4 regions of the Streptomyces sp. NPDC093591 genome follow, and region 4 is predicted to be linked to each of the others. Evidence: riboswitches for the same ligand, from Rfam matches in the RefSeq annotation. Region 4 holds a riboswitch; each other region holds the start of a gene.

Region 1 (4,425 bases), on a different contig from region 4:
TCCGTGTCCCCCGCGGACGGCACGCGAAGTCTCCCCTACTGGTCGACCTCGGCCCGCGCCCAGAGGGCGGCAAAGATCTGGGGGCATGGGCTACGTGTTGAAGCCATGTCCCTGGATGCCTGGCGCGATCGCGATCTGCCTGATGCCGCCCGAGAGGGATACATGATCGGCATCAACTGGAGCGGACCGCCTCGTCGGCTGGAGCTTCACTCCAATGGAAGTTCTCAACCGACTGGCGGCGAGTGACTAGCTCGCGGCGCCGCTTCACACAGAGCGCAGTCGCCGCCAACAGATGCGTGCGCATCCGAGAATGAGGAACGCTTCGTGGATGTCGTCGCGTATCTCCCAGCGGATGCGCAGGCGGCGGAACCAGTGCAGGTGGGCGAACGCGCGCTCGACGACCCAGCGTTGGGTGCCCAGGCCGGAGCCGTGCTCGGCGGCGGGCGATCTGCGGCTTCACGCCGAGGGCCCAGACCAGGCGGCGCCAAGGAGTTCTAAGTCGATCCTGTACCGGAATCGGCTGCCTCAGGGGCGACCGGAGTGGGGCGTCTCCGGCTGGGAAGCCCGCCGGGGAGCGTTCGACCAGGGTGCGGCACTGAACAGCAGCGGACGGCCCGGCCCTCGGCCAACACGCCGCACTGCGCCTACGGGGTTCTGACTGTGGTTCCGTGGAAGCACAGTCAGAACCCATGGGCCGCCGAGTCACACTCAGGCGGGCCGTATCGCGCTGTGGATCGCCGACTCGCCGGCGTAATGGATCGACTCCTCGCGGATGACTGCCCCGGGTCCCGGGGCGTGGATCATCATGCCGTTGCCGGAGTAGATGCCGACGTGGCCGATGTGGAAGAGGACCAGGTCGCCGGGTTCGAGGTAGGTGAGGGCGATTCCCTGGCCGGCCGTCGCCTGCTCCGGTGCGGTGCGCGGGAGGGTGATGCCGGCGGCCTTCCACGCGGCCTGGGTGAGGCCGGGACCGTCGTAGGCGTCCGGGCCCGTCGTGCCCCAGACGCAGGGTTTGCCGAGTTGGGCTCGGGCGAAGGAGAGGGCTCGTACGGCTCGTGTGTCCTGCGGGGCCGTCGCGGTGAGGGGGGTGCTCCTGTCGAGGGCCTGGCTCGTCGGGGTGGGCCAAGCCGTCGTGCCGGGCGGGACCGTGGTGAGGTCGGCTGCGGACTGCGCCTGCAGTGCCTGCCACTGGGCCTCGGCCGAGGGCTGGACCTGGGGTGCGGTGGCACTCCAGGTGTCTGCGGCGGGCAGGGCCTCGGCGGCCGCGAGCGGCGTGCCCTGCTGGGCGGTGTACGCGGACAGCACCTCGCGGGCCCGGGCGAGTTTGTGCTGGTTCTGCTCCTTGGCCGCCCGTAGCGAGGACCGCTGCTGGGGCTCGGCCGCTGTTTCGGCGGTCGGAGTGGGCAGCGCAAGGGCCGACTGGGCGTTCGCGTCGGTCTGCGTGGTCTCCTGCGGGGCTGTCGGAGCGGCAGGCAGGGCGGCGATCGGGCCGGAGGTCAGCTCCGCCACGGGCGCTGTCCCCGTCGCCGGAGCGGACGTCAACTCGGCGACCGGCGCGGCGGGCAGCTCCAGTGCGGCGCGGCCGGGCGCCTCCCGCCCACGGTCGGTGAGACCGTCCCCCGCAATCTCCGCCGGGCGGGCGCGCCGTGCCTCGGCGGGTCGCTCCGGCGTTCTGTCGGCTGGGAGCGCTGCCGGAACGATCGGACCCAGCTTGGAGCGGGCCGCGTCGAACCACTGCCGGGCGACTTGGTCGAGAGCGGGGTCGCCGCGCCTGCCCTCGTCGCCCCGGGGTGCGGTGGCGGGTGTGCCTGCGGCGCCCGTCGGCCGTTCGGCTCGCTTGCGCGATCCCGTCGCCGCCGCGCGGGTGGCGTTGAAGGTTCCCGTGTCGGACTCGGCCCGGTCGTAGAGGGAGCTGACCCGCCGGCTGACCTCCTCACGGCTCGGTGTCTCGTCCCCGACGGAGGGGGCGGCGTTGGCCGTCTGTGCGAGCAGGGCCACAGAGGTGAGGGCCGCCGACGCGAGTGCGGAATTGCGCATGCCGGGGAGGCTCAAAGCCCCCGGACGCGCGGTGCGTTCCGGCGCCATGGGCGACGTACTCCTTCCGTGCTCCGCCTACCGGGTTAGCGGTGGGGGTCCCCCCAGACCGTTCAGGTACTGGGGGAGGGTTCGGGCGGTCGGTCCGGAAGGTGTGCCCTACGACCCTTGCCTCGAAGGGCAGTCGGCCGATTCACCCCAAGTTCGGTTGGGTCCCCGGCTCCAGTGGCCCTGCGGGCGCACCGGACTCGGCGGAAGCCGCGCGTCCCGACGGGGTTCGCCGGAGGTCGTCGTGCGGCCTGAGGCGTAACCTAACCAACTTGTGTCCCTCTCGTGAAGGTTGACATGTGAAATGTCCGATACGTTTTTGTGACCTTCGACTCCCGGAGTCCATCGAGGCCCGAACTCACCTCGCCGCGCGCTGACTTCGCCACGCGCTGTAGTGGTCCAGGACCGTCTGCTCGATCGGACGGTAGGTGATGCCCAGTTCGTTCACGCTCCGGCTGTTGTCCACCCGGAAGCGGATGCCGAGGTGTTTGCGGATGTAGTCCTGCGTCAGACCGAAGGCCGGGCCCAGAAGGCGTACCGGCCAGTGGGGGAGGGCGGTGCGCGGGAGGCGGAGGTCGCGGGGGTGGCGGGTGCGGATGATGCGGGCCATCTCGTGGAAGGACGTCATGGTCCGGTCGGCGACGATGTAGCGGCCCTTCGCCTCCGGGTTCTCCGCGGCCGCGATGTGCGCGTCGGCCACCTCGCGGACGTCCGCCGTGGTGAAGCTGAAGTCCGGGGCGCCGTAGAAGAAGTAGCCCTTGAACAGTTCCTCCAGCAGGAACAGGCTGCCGGACTCCGAGGCCGGGGTGAGGGAAGGGCCCAGGATCAGGCCCGGGTTGACCGACACCATCCGCCAGCGGCCCTGGGCGGCCTCCGCGTCCCACGCCGCGCGTTCCGCGACCGTCTTGGCGTAGTGGTAGGGGTTGTTCTCGACCGTGCTGGTGGTGTTGAAGTACCGCTCCGACAGCACCGCGTCGTCCATGGTCAGTACGTCCGCGTAGTCCCCGAAGATCGCGCCCACGGTGGAGGTGAGGACGAGCCTGTCGACCGTGGGCGTCCGCTCGACGGCGGCCAGTACGTTGCGTGTGCCGAGCAGGGCCGGGTCGACCATGTCCCGTCGACCGTCCCCGATCTTCTCCGGCATGCGGAACGGCGACGCCACGTGGAACACCACCCGGCAGCCGCTCATCGCCTCGTCGAAGGAGCCCTCCTTCAGCAAGTCCGCATCGAACAACGACAGTTGGCCGGGCCGCGCTTCCTGCATCTCCCGCAGCGGCCGCACCTTCGCCGCGTCGGCCGTACTGCGCACGGTGGCATGGACCCGATACCCGCGCTCCAGAAGCCGCTTGACCAGATGACTCCCGACGAACCCGCTGCCGCCGGTCACCAACACGTCTGTCGAGCCGTCCATGTCCACGCCCTCCACCCCTCCCGTCGTGTGGTCGGGGGTCACCTTATGGGCGTCGAACGGCTACCGGTGCGCCAGTGTCCGGTGCGCGCCGCAGCGCCGTCCGGCCTCGCCCTGCGCACCGGCCGCGGCCGGCATCCGCGGTGCGTTCCTCACGACGGACGATCCCGACAGCCCTCACCTGCTCTCCGACCGCATCACCGCCGAGCTCCACGTCGGCCATGCGGATCGGAACTCGACCAGCCCGGCCGCCGAGCCGACGGAACGGCATTGGGCGGCCCCACCCGTTCGCCCAATGCCGTCGCCGTAAGCCTCCGGCCGTCACCAGCGCGGCAGCCGGAGTTCGTACCCCGGTTGGATCCGCCGCATGTAGCCGGTGTCGTCGCGGGAGCGCACGCCCGAGTCGATGTACAGCCGGTGCAGTCGGTTCAGGGCGTCGTGGTCGAGTTCCACGCCGAGGCCTGGGCCGGTGGGGACCTCGACCGCGCCGTCGCGCAGTTCCAGGGCGCCGGGGACGATCACGTCGTCGGCGGAGTTCCACGGGTAGTGCGTGTCGCAGGAGTGGTCGAGGTGGGGGATGGCCGCGCCCACGTGGGTCATGGCCGCGAGGCTGATGCCCAGGTGTGAGTTGGAGTGCATCGAGAGGGCGACGCCGAACGCCTCGCAGACCGCGGCCAGTTCACGGGTGCGGCGCAGTCCGCCCCAGTAGTGGTGGTCGGTGAGGAGCACCTGGATCGCGTTCTGCTCGATGGCCGGCTTCAGGTGCTCCCAGGCGATCACGCACATGTTGGTGGCGAGGGGGAGTGGCGAGTCCTTCGCCACCTCCGCCATGCCGGGGATGGTCGCGGTCGGGTCCTCCAGGTACTCCAGTACGTCGTCCAGCTCGCGCGCGACGTAGCGTGAAGTCTCCACCGTCCAGGCCGTGTTGGGGTCCA
Region 2 (4,425 bases), on a different contig from region 4:
CCGATCGCGTACTCCGGCAACTCCGGCAACTCGACCGGCCCGCACCTGCACTTCGAGGTACGGCCGGGTGGCAGCTCGGCCATAGACCCGCTTCCCTGGCTGCGCAGCCACGGCCTCGACCCGTCGTAACCGGCCGACGGCCGACGACTTCATCGACTTCGATGTGCGCCCCCGATCTACAACGGGGGCGCACACTTGTCAGCGCTGCTAGAGCTTCTCCACCGGCGCGTACCGCAACAGCAACCGCTTCGGCTTGGTGTCCCCGAAGTCGATCGTCGCCTCGGCGTTCGCGCCGGTGCCCTTGACCGCCATCACGGTGCCCAGCCCGAACTGGTCGTGCGTGACCCGGTCCCCGACCGCCAATTGGGCGACCGGCTTCTCCGAGGTACGGCGCGTGGCGAAACCGGACGCGCCCGAGGCCGCGGAGCGCGAGCGGGACGAGGACAGTGAGGCGGCCACACCGGACGCCGGGCCGGAGGAGACCAGCGCGGACGCGCCCGTGCGCTTCCAGTCGACGTGCTGCGCCGGGATCTCCTCCAGGAAGCGGGACGGCGGGTTGTACGACGGCTGCCCCCACGCGCTCCGCATCGACGACCGCGTCAGATAAAGCCGCTCACGCGCGCGCGTGATGCCCACGTAGGCGAGCCGCCGCTCCTCCTCCAGCTCCTTGGTCTGGCCGAGGGCACGCATGTGCGGGAAGACGCCGTCCTCCATGCCGGTGAGGAAGACGACCGGGAACTCCAGGCCCTTGGCGGTGTGCAGGGTCATCAGGGTGATGACGCCGGAGCCGTCCTCGTCCTCGTCGGGGATCTGGTCGGAGTCGGCGACCAGTGCAACCCGCTCCAGGAAGGCGGCGAGGCCGGCTGACGCCTCCCCCTCCTCCGACTCCTGCTCGAACTCCAGCGCCACGGCGGCGAGTTCCTGGAGGTTTTCGATCCGGGTCTCGTCCTGCGGGTCGGTGGAGGCCTGCAACTCGGCGAGATAGCCGGTGCGTTCGAGCACCGCTTCCAGGACGGTCGCCGGTCCCACGCCGGACTCGACGATCGTACGGAGCTCCTCCATCAGCGTGTTGAACCGCTTGACGGCGTTGGTCGAGCGCGCGGCCATGCCGTACGCCTCGTCGACGCGCTTGAGCGCCTGCGGGAAGCTGATCTTCTCGCGCTGGGACAGGGCGTCGATCATCGCCTCGGCACGCTCGCCGATGCCCCGCTTGGGCACGTTCAGAATCCGCCGCAGTGGCACGGAGTCCTCGGGATTGGCCAGCACCCGCAGGTAGGCCAGGACGTCCCGGACCTCCTTGCGCTCGTAGAACCGCACCCCGCCGACGACCTTGTAGGGCAGGCCGACGCGGATGAAGACTTCTTCGAAGACACGGGACTGGGCGTTCGTACGGTAGAAGACCGCGACGTCGCCGGCCTTCGCCTCCCCCGCATCGGTCAGTCGGTCTATCTCGTCGGCGACGAACTGTGCCTCGTCGTGCTCGGTGTCGGCGACATAGCCGGTGATGCGGGCGCCCGCGCCCGCGTTGGTCCACAGGTTCTTGGGGCGGCGCGACTCGTTGCGCTCGATGACCGCGTTGGCGGCGGTCAGGATCGTCTGCGTGGAACGGTAGTTCTGCTCCAGCAGGATGGTCGTCGCGTCCGGGTAGTCCTCCTCGAACTGGAGGATGTTGCGGATGGTCGCGCCGCGGAAGGCGTAGATCGACTGGTCGGCGTCGCCCACGACACACAGCTCGGCGGGCGGGATGTCGTCCTCGCTGGGCGGTACGTCGACCGGGTGCTCGCTGGTCCCGACGAGCTCGCGCACGAGGGCGTACTGCGCGTGGTTGGTGTCCTGGTACTCGTCCACCAGCACATGGCGGAAGCGACGGCGGTAGTGCTCGGCGACGTCCGGGAAGGCGCGCAGCAGGTTGACCGTCGTCATGATCAGGTCGTCGAAGTCGAGGGCGTTGGCCTCCCGCAACCGCGACTGGTACATGGCGTAGGCCTGGGCGAGGGTCTTCTCGAAGCCGTCCGTCGCCTGAGCGGCGAAGTCCTCCTCGTCGATCAGCTCGTTCTTCAGGTTGCTGATCTTGGCGCTGAAGGACTTGGGCGGGAACCTCTTCGGGTCAAGATCCAGATCCCGGCAGACGAGCGCCATGAGCCGCTTGCTGTCGGCGGCGTCGTAGATCGAGAAGGAAGACGTGAACCCGAGCTTCTTGCTCTCTCTGCGCAGGATGCGCACGCACGCACTGTGGAAGGTCATCACCCACATCGCGTTCGCGCGCGGGCCGACGAGCTGCTCGACACGCTCCTTCATCTCGCCCGCGGCCTTGTTGGTGAAGGTGATCGCGAGGATCTGCCCCGGGTGCACATTCCGCTCGGCGAGCAGATGGGCGATGCGGTGGGTGAGCACCCGCGTCTTGCCGGACCCGGCACCGGCCACGATGAGCAGCGGGCCGCCGGCGTGGACGACGGCCGCACGCTGGTTCTCGTTCAGCCCCTCCAGCAGCGCGGCCGCGTCGATGGCCGGGCGCGGGGCGCCGTCGCGGTAGTAGGCGTCCCGGTCCGGAGGCACGTCGAACTTCCCGCCGAACAGATCGTCCGGAACCGGCTCCGGAGTGTGATCGTCCTCGGGCGGCGGCGGAAGTTCTTCCTCGTGGCCGCGAGGGGCCTGGAGGTCCGCCAGGAAGCTGTCATCAAAGAGGCTGCTCATCGCTCTCCGAGTCTAGGGCGCCCCACTGACAGCCCGCGGCCACCCCGAGAACATCGTCGGTTTCACAACCAGATGATCTTCCAGGCCCGACCACCGCCGACACCCCCCTCACCCTCCACACCCACCCCGTCACGGTCCGAAACCAACCCGAACCCGCACTACCCGCCAAGCCCCTGACCCCTCACCGACGACCAAAGACGACTAAAAGTCCACACTCCACCCAACCAGTCACACACCACCCCACACCCACCCCCACCACCCCCCGCCCCCAACGCCCTGACCCAAGGTCACGAAAATGTATCGGGCATATCGAACATCAACCTTCACAGGGGCCACACGAGTTGGCTACCGTGCCGGGCAGGCCGTACGACCCCCACCGGCGAACGTCGCCGGGCCGCACGGCCTCCGCCGAGTCCGGTACGCCGCCGCGCTGCCGGAGCCGGGGACCCACCGAACTTGGGGTGAATCGGCCCGATCCCGTCCAGGGACAGGCCGTAGGGCAACCCTTCCGGACCACCCGCCCGAACCCGACAGCTAACTCGGTAGGCGGAGTACGGAAGGAGTCGCCTCCCTTGGCGTCGCACCGCAAGTCGCGTCCCGCGGGTACGCGCGTAGCAGGCATACGGACCCCCGCCCTCGCCACGGCGGCCCTCACCTCCGTGGCCCTGCTGTCCCAGACGGCCAACGCGAGCCCCTCGGCGGACGACAAGCCGAGCCTCGAAGAGGTCGAGAAGAAGGTCGACGACCTCTACCGCCAGGCGGAGTCGGCCACCGAGAAGTACAACGCGGCCAAGGAGAAGACCGCGAAGCAGCGCAAGCGCGTCGACACCCTCCTCGACGACGTGGCCAAGCGCACCCAGAAGCTGAACGACGCGCGCGAGGAACTCGGCCGCAACGCCGCCGCCCAGTACCGCACCGGCGCCGCAGCCCCCGACACGGCGACCTTCCTCCTCGCGGACACCCCGCAGGACTACTTCGACCAGACCCAGCTGATGGACCGTATGACCGGCCGTCAGAAGGAAGCGGTCGACGACTACTTCACGCAGCAGTCCGCGACGATGACGAAGCGCCAGGAGGCCACCCAGAGCCTCGAGACGCTCACCGAGTCGCAGAACGACCTGCAGACCGCCAAGACCACCGTCCAGAGGAAGCTCGCCGACGCACGCGAGCTCCTCTCGAAGCTGACGGCGGAGGAGAAGGCACGCCTCGCCGCGATCGAGAAGCGCAAGCAGGAGGAGGCCGCACGCAAGGCGGCGGAACTGGCCCGCCAACAGGCCGAGGCGGAGCGCCAACGCCAGGAGGCGGCCCAGCAGCAGGAGAGCAGCGAGTCCTCGTCCGACTCCAGCACCTCGGACTCGTCCACCTCGGACTCCTCGTACGCCACGAAGGCCGACAAAGCCCTGGCCTTCGCCCGCTCCCAGATAGGCAAGCCGTACGTCTGGGGCGCCACCGGCCCCGACTCCTACGACTGCTCCGGCCTCACCCAGGCCGCCTGGAAGGCCGCAGGCGTCGACATCCCCCGCGTCACCTACGACCAGGTCAACGCCGGCACCACGGTCTCCCTCTCCAACGCCCAGCCCGGCGACCTGATCTTCTTCTACGACGACGTCACCCACGTGGGCATCTACATCGGCAACGGCATGATGATCCACGCCCCGAAGCCCGGCGCCTACGTCCGCGAGGAGTCGATCTACTACGACGGAGAGTCGTCGATCCACAGCGTGGTCCGCC
Region 3 (4,425 bases), on a different contig from region 4:
ACGCGCCCGCGTGCCGCCGGGTCACGACGAAGCCCTCCGCCTCCAGGGTGCGCAGGGCCTCCCGCACGGGGACGCGGGAGACGCCGTATCGGCGCGCGAGGAGTTCCTCGGTGAGCCGGCTGCCGCGCTCGTAGACACCGGCGACGATGTCGTCCCGGATCGCGGTGCATACCGAGTGCGCCGGAATACGCATGACCGACCTCCGCCTTAATCCCCGTGAAACGTCGACGAATGACGTGTGTTCAGTGACTCTATTGCAACCTGCTGGAATTTCCGATGGCGGGTCGGAATCCATGGATATTTTTTGGACAGCCGGTCGTCCGAAACGCCGAAAGCCCCGGCTCGGGGAGCCGGGGCCCAAGAGGCGGAGCTTGCGTCGTCAGACGTTCACGCCGTGGGAGCGGAGGTAGGCGACGGGGTCGATGTCGGAGCCGTACTCCGCCGTCGTGCGGGCCTCGAAGTGCAGGTGCGCTCCGGTGACGTTGCCGGTGGCGCCGGACAGGCCTATCTGCTGGCCGGGGGTGACGGTCTGGCCCACCGAGACGCCTATGGAGGACAGGTGGCCGTACTGGGTGTACGTCCCGTCGTTCATCTTGATCACGATGCTGTTGCCGTACGACCCGCCCCAGCCGGCCTCCACGACGGTGCCCGAGCCGACCGCGTGGACGGAGGTGCCGCTGGCGGCGTGAAAGTCGACGCCCGTGTGGCTGCCGGAGGACCAGACGGCGCCGCCGGCCTTGTAGCCGGTGGAGACGTACGAGCCGGAGATCGGGGCGACGTAGGACAGCAGGCGCTGGCGCTCGGCCTCGCGGGCGGCGCGCTCCTTGGCCTCGCGCTCCTGCTTGGCCTTCTCGGCCGCCTTCTTGCGCGCGGCCTCCTCGGCGGCCTTCTTCCGGGCCGCGGCCTCCTCGGCGGCCTGCTCCTGGGCGGCGGCCTGGGCGTCGATCTGGTCGGCGATCGAGTCCTCGATCGTGACGACGGGGATGAGGCCGGTCTGCTCGGCGGCGGGTTCGGCGGCGAGCGCCGGGGCGGCGAGGGTGCCCATGACGCCGGTGGCGGTGAGAGCCGCGACGCCGGCCGCGCGGGCGGTGGAGCGTTCGAACCGGCTGGGGCGACGGTGCTTCCCGGTGGGACGGTTCTTCCCGGTGGCGCAGGTGAACGCCATGAAGTGGCTGGTCCTTTCCTTCCTTCTCGCCTACCGGGTTAGCTGACGGGTTCGGAGCAGGAAGGTCTCCTACGGACCCCCTCGCGGCTGCGCGGGCGTCCGATTCACCCCAGGGACTACGGTGGGTCCCCGGCTCCCCTGGCTCGCGCCGTACGGGGACTCGGCGATGGCTGTCCGGTGCCGCGGGCGCGGCGCACTGCCTGACGGACAGCCCGGAAGACGCTAAGCGGCACGACTTTCAATCCCCAAACGGATCGCGGCTTTTGTAGCGCATCCCACAGGCCAGACAGGCAACCTTTCCCTCAATTCGGGCATAAAGGGGCCCTGGTGGCTTCGAAGTCACCAAGGCCCCTTACGCGTGCGTGCCGTCGCCCGGCGCGGTGTCCGGGCGCGGTGTCCGCCTGCTACTCGGCTGCCACGACGGTGACTTCGCCGATGCCGAGGGCCTCGACAGGTTCCCGGATCTCGGCCGCGTCGCCGACGAGGATCGTCACCAGACGGTTCACCGGGAAGGCGCTCACGGCCGCCGCGGTGGCCTCGACGGTGCCGGTCGCGGCGAGCCGCTGGTACAGCGTCGCCTGGTAGTCGTCGGGCAGGTGCTGCTCGACCTGGTCGGCCAACGTGTTCGCCACGGAGGCGGCCGTCTCGTACTTCAGCGGCGCCACCCCGACGAGGTTCTGCACGGCGAAGTCCCGCTCGGCGTCGGTGAGCCCCTCATCGGCGACCCCGCGCAGGACCTTCCAGAGGTCGTCCAGCGCCGGGCCGGTGTTCGGGGTGTCGACCGAGCCGCTGATGGCGAGCATGGCCGCGCCCGTGCCGTCCGGGGCCGAGCGCAGGACCTGCCCGAACGCGCGCACACCGTAGGTGTAGCCCTTCTCCTCGCGCAGGACCTTGTCCAGGCGGGAGGTGAGGGTGCCGCCGAGGCAGTAGGTGCCGAGCACCTGCGCGGGCCACACGCGGTCGTGCCGGTCGGGGCCGATGCGGCCGATCAGCAGCTGCGTCTGCACGGCTCCGGGGCGGTCCACGATGACGACGCGCCCGGTGTCGTCCGCGGTCACCGGCGGCACGGGCCGGGGCTGGGCCGGGGAGCCGGTCCAGGCGCCCAGGGTGTCGCCCAGCAGGGCGTCGAGGTCCACGCCCGTGAGGTCGCCGACGACCACGACGGTGGAGGTGGCGGGGCGCACGTGCCGCTCGTAGAAGGCGCGCACGGCCGCGGAGTCGATGCCCGCGACCGTGTCCTCGGTGCCCTGACGCGGGCGGGACATACGAGAGGTCGCCGGGAACAGCTGCCTGGAGAGCTCCTTGGCGGCGCGGCGCGAGGGGTTGGCCAGCTCGTGCGGGATCTCGTCGAGCCGGTTGCGCACCAGGCGCTCGACCTCGGCGTCGTCGAACAGGGGCGCCCTGAGGGCGTCGGCGAGCAGGCCGAGCGCCTTGGGCAGGCGGGAGACCGGAACCTCGAGGCTGACGCGGATGCCGGGGTGGTCGGCGTAGGCGTCGAGCGTGGCGCCGCAGCGCTCCAGTTCGGCGGCGAACTCCTCGGCGGTGTGCTTGTCGGTGCCCTCGGAGAAGGCGCGCGCCATGATCGTGGCGATGCCGTCGAGCCCCTTCGGCTCGGCGTCCAGCGGCGTGTCCAGGAGCACCTCGACGGCGATGACCTGCTGGCCGGGGCGGTGGCAGCGCAGGACCGTCAGGCCGTTGTCCAGCTTGCCGCGCTCGGGCGCCGGGAACGCCCAGGGCCGGGCCTCGCCGGCCTGGGGCTGCGGGTGGAAGTCCATGCTGGCGAGCTCGGTCACTGCGCCGACTCCTCGTTCTCGTCGGTGGTCTCGGCTGCCTCGAGGTCCTCTGCCTCGGCTGCGGTCGGCTCGTACACGAGCACCGCGCGGTTGTCGGGGCGCAGGCGGGCCCTGGCCACCGCCTGGACCTCCTCGGCGGTGACGTCGAGGACGCGCTGTACGGCGGTGAAGGCGAGCTGCGGGTCGCCGAACAGGACCGCGTACCGGCACAGTTCGTCGGCGCGGCCCGCGACGGTGCCGAGCCGGTCCAGCCACTCGCGCTCCAGCTGGGCCTGTGCGCGCTCCATCTCCTCGGCGGTGGGGCCGTCCGCGGCGAAGCGGGCGAGCTCCTCGTCGACGGCGGCCTCGATGACGGGCACCTCGACATCGCCGGAGGTCTTCACGTCCAGCCAGCCCAGGGAGGGCGCTCCGGCCAGGCGCAGCAGTCCGAACCCGGCCGCCACGGCCGTACGGTCGCGGCGGACCAGGCGGTTGTAGAGGCGGGAGGACTCGCCGCCGCCGAGGACGGTCAGCGCCAGGTCGGCCGCGTCGCACTCGCGCGTGCCGTCCGCCGGGAGCCGGTAGGCGGCCATCATCGCGCGCGCCGGGACGTTCTCCTCGACGACCTCGCGCAGCTGCTCGCCGATGATCTCGGGCAGCGAGCCGTCGCGCGGCTCGGGCTTGCCGTCGTGGGCCGGGATCGAGCCGAAGTACTTCTCGACCCAGGCGAGCGTCTGCTCCGGGTCGATGTCGCCGACGATGGACAGGACGGCGTTGTTGGGCGCGTAGTAGGTGCGGAAGAACGCGCGCGCGTCCTCCAGGCTGGCCGCGTCCAGGTCGGCCATCGAGCCGATCGGCGTGTGGTGGTACGGGTGTCCGTCCGGGTACGACAGGGCGGTCAGCTTCTCGAACGCGGTGCCGTAGGGGACGTTGTCGTAGCGCTGGCGGCGCTCGTTCTTGACGACGTCCCGCTGGTTCTCCAGGCCCTCCTCGTCGAGCGCCACCAGGAGGCTGCCCATGCGGTCGGCCTCCAGCCACAGCGCGAGCTCCAGCTGGTGGGCGGGCATGGTCTCGAAGTAATTGGTGCGCTCGAAGCTGGTGGTGCCGTTCGGCGAGCCGCCCGCGCCCTGGACGAGCTCGAAGTGGCCCGTGCCCTTCACGCTCGCCGAGCCCTGGAACATCAGGTGCTCGAAGAGGTGGGCGAGTCCGGTACGGCCCTTGACCTCGTGACGGGAGCCGACGTCGTACCAGAGACAGACCGCGGCGACCGGCGTGAGGTGGTCCTCGGAGAGCACCACGCGCAGGCCGTTGGCCAGGCGGTGCTCCGTCGCGGTGAGGCCGCCGGATTGTGCCTCCGGTGTGGCCGTGTGACCCATGGGCAAGGTGTCCTTCCGGTCGCGTGCACTGCGTTGTGTCGAGCAGTTCGTGCTCAGTTCCTGCCACTGTATGCAGCGTCCGAAGGGTCGGCGAAGTTCCCGGTCAGAACGC
Region 4 (4,425 bases):
CTCGCCGACCTCATCCACCGCAAGCGCGAGGCACTCCCCGACACCCCCACCCCCGGCGAGGACCTCATCTCCGGCCTCATCCGCGCCTCCGACCACGGCGAGCACCTCACCGAGAACGAGGCCGCCGCCATGGCCTTCATCCTGCTGTTCGCCGGCTTCGAGACGACGGTCAACCTCATCGGCAACGGCACCTACGCCCTGCTCACCCACCCCGAGCAGCGCGCCCGCCTGCAGACCTCCCTCGCCGCGGACGAGACCGCCCTCCTCGAAACCGGCATCGAGGAACTCCTGCGCTACGACGGCCCCGTCGAACTCGCCACCTGGCGCTTCGCCACCGAACCGCTCACCATCGGCGGACAGCACATCGCACCCGGCGATCCGGTCCTCGTCGTTCTGGCCGCCGCCGACCGTGACCCGGAGCGGTTCACGGACCCCGACGTCCTCGACCTCGGCCGCCGAGACAACCAGCACCTCGGCTACGGCCACGGCATCCACTACTGTCTCGGCGCCCCGCTCGCCCGCCTGGAGGGCCAGACCGCCCTCGCCACGCTCCTCACCCGGCTGCCGGATCTGGAACTCGCCGTGGATCCTGCCGAGTTGCGTTGGCGGGGCGGCCTCATCATGCGCGGACTGCGTACGCTTCCGGTGGAGTTCACCCCTGTTGGGTGAGTACGTCCACCGGCGCAAACGTGACACGCGCTCAAGTCTGTGATCTTCACGTGATCTGCGCGGCATTAACTTGTGACAAGTGATCGTCTGCCTATACGTTCACGGATCAATGACGGCGCCCAGGTTTCAAGCGCCGCGGTCACCGTTGTCTCGCGAAAGGTCCCCGCATGCTCTCCGGGAACGGTCGTCACCGTCGCCCCCGTCAAGCTCCGGCGCTCCTCGTCGCGGCCGGAGTGACCGGGTCCGCCATCGCCATCCCGCTCCTCGGCGCCACGGGCGCGAGCGCGGCCGAGGGCACCGTGTGGGACAAGGTGGCCGACTGTGAGAGCGGCGGCTCCTGGAGCGCCGACAACGGCGACGGCCACTACGGCGGACTGCAACTGACCCAGGACGACTGGGAGAAGTACGGCGGCCTCGACTACGCCTCCAGCCCCAACCTGGCGAGCCGCTCCCAGCAGATAGCCGTGGCCCAGGACATCCTCGCGGACCAGGGGACCAGCCCTTGGGGCACCTGTGCGGTGCTCAACGGGCTCACCCAGAAGTCCGGTTCGGTCGACCTCGACACCGGCGTCGAGGAGGACTCGCCCTCTGAAGTGTCCGGATCATCCGGATTGCTCGATTCATCCAACTCGTCGAGTTCATCGAGTTCGAATTCATCGGACTCGTCCGATACGGCGGACACGTCTGGCGACTCCTCGAATTCCTCCGACTCCTCGAACTCGCCGAGCGGCTCTTCCGGCGGCTCGTCCGAATCGTCCCCAGATTCCTCTCCTTCTTCCTCTTCGCCCTCTTCATCCTCTACGACGGACAACTCCTCGAAGTCCGATACATCCGCGAACACGAGCGCCTCACAGTCGCCTGACGGCTCTCCCATAGAGACGCCCGAGAGTGACAATCAGGACAACTCGGAGCAGGGAGAGGGCTCCCGGAGCCTCGTCGACACCGGGGCCATCGACTCCGGAACGACCGGCTCCGGGCGTCATCGTGGGCCCAGTGCCGACGAGAGCGAGGCGACCGAGAGCGCCGTCAAGTCCTCCGGCCGCCATGCCTCGTACACCGTCCGCGCCGGCGACACTCTCGCCTCCATCGCCGACTCCCTTGAGCTCGACGGCGGATGGTCCGCGCTGTACGACGCGAACAAGCGGGCCATCGGGACTGACGCGAACCACATCTTCCCCGGTCAGACCCTGGAAGTCCCCGCCGAATAAGGGGCGAACAGGGTGAAAAACAGCCCGAGTTCACGTCATGATTCGCGCTGAATGTCCGCTTTGAATGCAGTGAGAGATAGATCTCAGAAGCCCTGATCGTCTTTGAAATTCCCCGAATCGCGTGGCTACGGTCATGACCGCTCGTCACCACGAGCCCCGGCTGCCGCAACGCCGAATCCTGCCAGCGGCCGTACGGGAACAGTCGTCGCGTAAAGCGCCGTAGGCAGGAGCGGGGGACCCAAGGTAAGCGCCGGGTCCGGCAGTTGAGGCCCTTCGGGGCCGCACGGCCGGAGTCGGCTAGGGGTGAAGCCGCGCATCAGGAGCCGAAAGGCGACGTGCGCGGCCGGGCAACTCAACCGGCCCGAACCCGACAGCTCACCTCGCAGGCGTCGGTGAGGGGATCTCTCCATGCTGTTTTCCAGCAAGGGCAAGCACCGTCGTCCGTCCAAGGCCGCTCGCGCCATAGCCGTCGTCGGTGTCACCGGCGCCGCCGCCGTGGCCGCCCCGCTGATGGCGGCCGGCAGCGCCTCCGCCGCCACCGCCTCCGAGTGGGACGCCGTCGCCCAGTGCGAGTCCGGCGGCAACTGGTCGATCAACACCGGCAACGGTTACTACGGCGGTCTGCAGTTCTCCGCCTCCACCTGGGCCGCGTACGGCGGCACGGCGTACGCCTCCACCGCCGACCAGGCCACCAAGGCCCAGCAGATCGAGATCGCCGAGAAGGTCCTTGCGGGCCAGGGCAAGGGCGCCTGGCCGCACTGCGGCACCGGCCTGTCGAGCGCCGCCTACAACGGCTCCGGCTCCTCGTCGAGCGGCTCCTCGCAGAGCAGCGAGAGCACCACCCGCTCCACCGAGCAGCAGTCGGCCTCCCGCTCCAGCGAGCGTCCCGCCACCAAGAAGAGCACCAAGACCGTCACCACCCCGACCGGCGAGAAGGTCAAGAAGGGCGACGGCGAGTACAAGGTCGTCAAGGGTGACACCCTCAGCTCGATCGCCGCGGAGCACGGCGTCAAGGGCGGCTGGGAGAAGCTCTTCCAGCTGAACAAGGACATCGTCGAGGACGCGAACCTGATCTACCCGGGTCAGCAGCTGCACCTGAAGTAGTACCGACAGCTGAACCACAGCGCCCTCACATCCGTGGACCTCATAGTGGAGGTCCCGTGAGGGTCACCCCCCGTCCCCCACGGGCTCCCCGCTCCGGTGCGTCTTCCCCCGTACGCACCGGGGCGGGGCTTTTTCTTTCCCTGTATGTCACCCACCCTTTGTTCCGGCAGTGAACAATGGGTACGGTTCGGTCCTGTCCACGGGACGGTCGGTCGGCTGCCGACGTCCCCGAGGCGGTTAGGCTCTAGTCGCAAGGCTCACAGCCCCGCACTACCAGCGTCACATCCACGAAGGAGATGCTCGTGCCGTCCATCGACGTCGTCGTAGCCCGGGAAATCCTCGACTCGCGAGGCAACCCCACCGTCGAGGTCGAGGTCGGCCTCGACGACGGCAGCACGGGTCGTGCCGCCGTTCCGTCCGGCGCCTCCACCGGCGCCTTCGAGGCCATCGAGCTCCGCGACGGCGACCAGAACCGCTACCTCGGCAAGGGTGTCGAGAAGGCCGTCCTCGCCGTCATCGAGCAGATCGGCCCGGAGCTCGTCGGCTACGACGCCACCGAGCAGCGCCTGATCGACCAGGCCATGTTCGACCTGGACGCCACCGACAACAAGGGCTCCCTCGGCGCCAACGCCATCCTCGGCGTCTCGCTCGCCGTCGCCCACGCCGCCTCCGAGGCCAGCGACCTCCCGCTCTTCCGCTACCTGGGCGGCCCGAACGCGCACCTGCTGCCGGTGCCGATGATGAACATCCTGAACGGCGGCTCGCACGCCGACTCCAACGTGGACATCCAGGAGTTCATGATCGCCCCGATCGGCGCGGAGACCTTCTCCGAGGCCCTGCGCTGGGGCGCCGAGGTCTACCACACCCTCAAGAAGGTGCTGAAGACCAAGGGCCTGTCCACCGGCCTCGGTGACGAGGGCGGCTTCGCCCCGAACCTGGAGTCCAACCGCGCCGCCCTCGACCTCATCGTCGAGGCCATCAAGCAGGCCGGTTACGTCCCCGGCGAGCAGATCGCCCTCGCGCTGGACGTCGCCGCGTCCGAGTTCTACAAGGACGGCAGCTACGAGTTCGAGGGCAAGTCCCGCTCGGCCGCCGAGATGACCGAGTACTACGAGGAGCTCGTCTCCGCGTACCCGCTGGTCTCCATCGAGGACCCGCTGTACGAGGACGACTGGGACGGCTGGAAGATCATCACCGACAAGCTCGGCGACAAGGTCCAGATCGTCGGCGACGACCTGTTCGTCACCAACCCCGAGCGCCTGGCCCGCGGCATCGAGGAGGGCGCCGCCAACGCCCTGCTCGTCAAGGTCAACCAGATCGGCTCGCTGACCGAGACCCTGGACGCCGTCGAGATGGCCCAGCGCAACGGCTTCAAGTGCATGATGTCCCACCGCTCCGGCGAGACCGAGGACGTCACCATCGCCGACCTCGCCGTCGCCGTGAA

What was found. Region 4 has a riboswitch for cyclic di-AMP ahead of ACIREI_RS13755 (transglycosylase family protein). Riboswitches for the same ligand answer to the same signal wherever they lie in the genome.
Region 1: linked by a shared signal. The riboswitch ahead of ACIREI_RS00715 (NlpC/P60 family protein) and the one ahead of ACIREI_RS13755 (transglycosylase family protein) in region 4 are both predicted to bind cyclic di-AMP.
Region 2: linked by a shared signal. The riboswitch ahead of ACIREI_RS23450 (NlpC/P60 family protein) and the one ahead of ACIREI_RS13755 (transglycosylase family protein) in region 4 are both predicted to bind cyclic di-AMP.
Region 3: linked by a shared signal. The riboswitch ahead of ACIREI_RS39265 (M23 family metallopeptidase) and the one ahead of ACIREI_RS13755 (transglycosylase family protein) in region 4 are both predicted to bind cyclic di-AMP.

Annotation. Positions count from the first base shown of each region.
Region 1 covers NZ_JBIWIY010000001.1:160,353-164,777, forward strand. The annotation lists partial or broken gene ACIREI_RS00710 (transposase) at 265-487, opposite strand; gene ACIREI_RS00715 (NlpC/P60 family protein) at 709-2,037, opposite strand; cyclic di-AMP (ydaO/yuaA leader) riboswitch at 2,094-2,298, opposite strand; gene ACIREI_RS00720 (NAD-dependent epimerase/dehydratase family protein) at 2,441-3,493, opposite strand; gene ACIREI_RS00725 (glucarate dehydratase family protein) at 3,812-4,425, opposite strand, start outside.
Region 2 covers NZ_JBIWIY010000011.1:8,367-12,791, reverse strand. The annotation lists gene ACIREI_RS23460 (M23 family metallopeptidase) at 1-129, shown strand, start outside; gene pcrA (DNA helicase PcrA) at 208-2,694, opposite strand; cyclic di-AMP (ydaO/yuaA leader) riboswitch at 3,091-3,258, shown strand; gene ACIREI_RS23450 (NlpC/P60 family protein) at 3,267-4,425, shown strand, end outside.
Region 3 covers NZ_JBIWIY010000023.1:94,674-99,098, reverse strand. The annotation lists gene ACIREI_RS39270 (GntR family transcriptional regulator) at 1-193, opposite strand, end outside; gene ACIREI_RS39265 (M23 family metallopeptidase) at 380-1,165, opposite strand; cyclic di-AMP (ydaO/yuaA leader) riboswitch at 1,179-1,341, opposite strand; gene ACIREI_RS39260 (M16 family metallopeptidase) at 1,570-2,958, opposite strand; gene ACIREI_RS39255 (M16 family metallopeptidase) at 2,955-4,313, opposite strand.
Region 4 covers NZ_JBIWIY010000005.1:329,004-333,428, forward strand. The annotation lists gene ACIREI_RS13745 (cytochrome P450) at 1-669, shown strand, start outside; gene ACIREI_RS13750 (transglycosylase family protein) at 837-1,877, shown strand; cyclic di-AMP (ydaO/yuaA leader) riboswitch at 2,083-2,281, shown strand; gene ACIREI_RS13755 (transglycosylase family protein) at 2,286-2,981, shown strand; gene eno (phosphopyruvate hydratase) at 3,278-4,425, shown strand, end outside.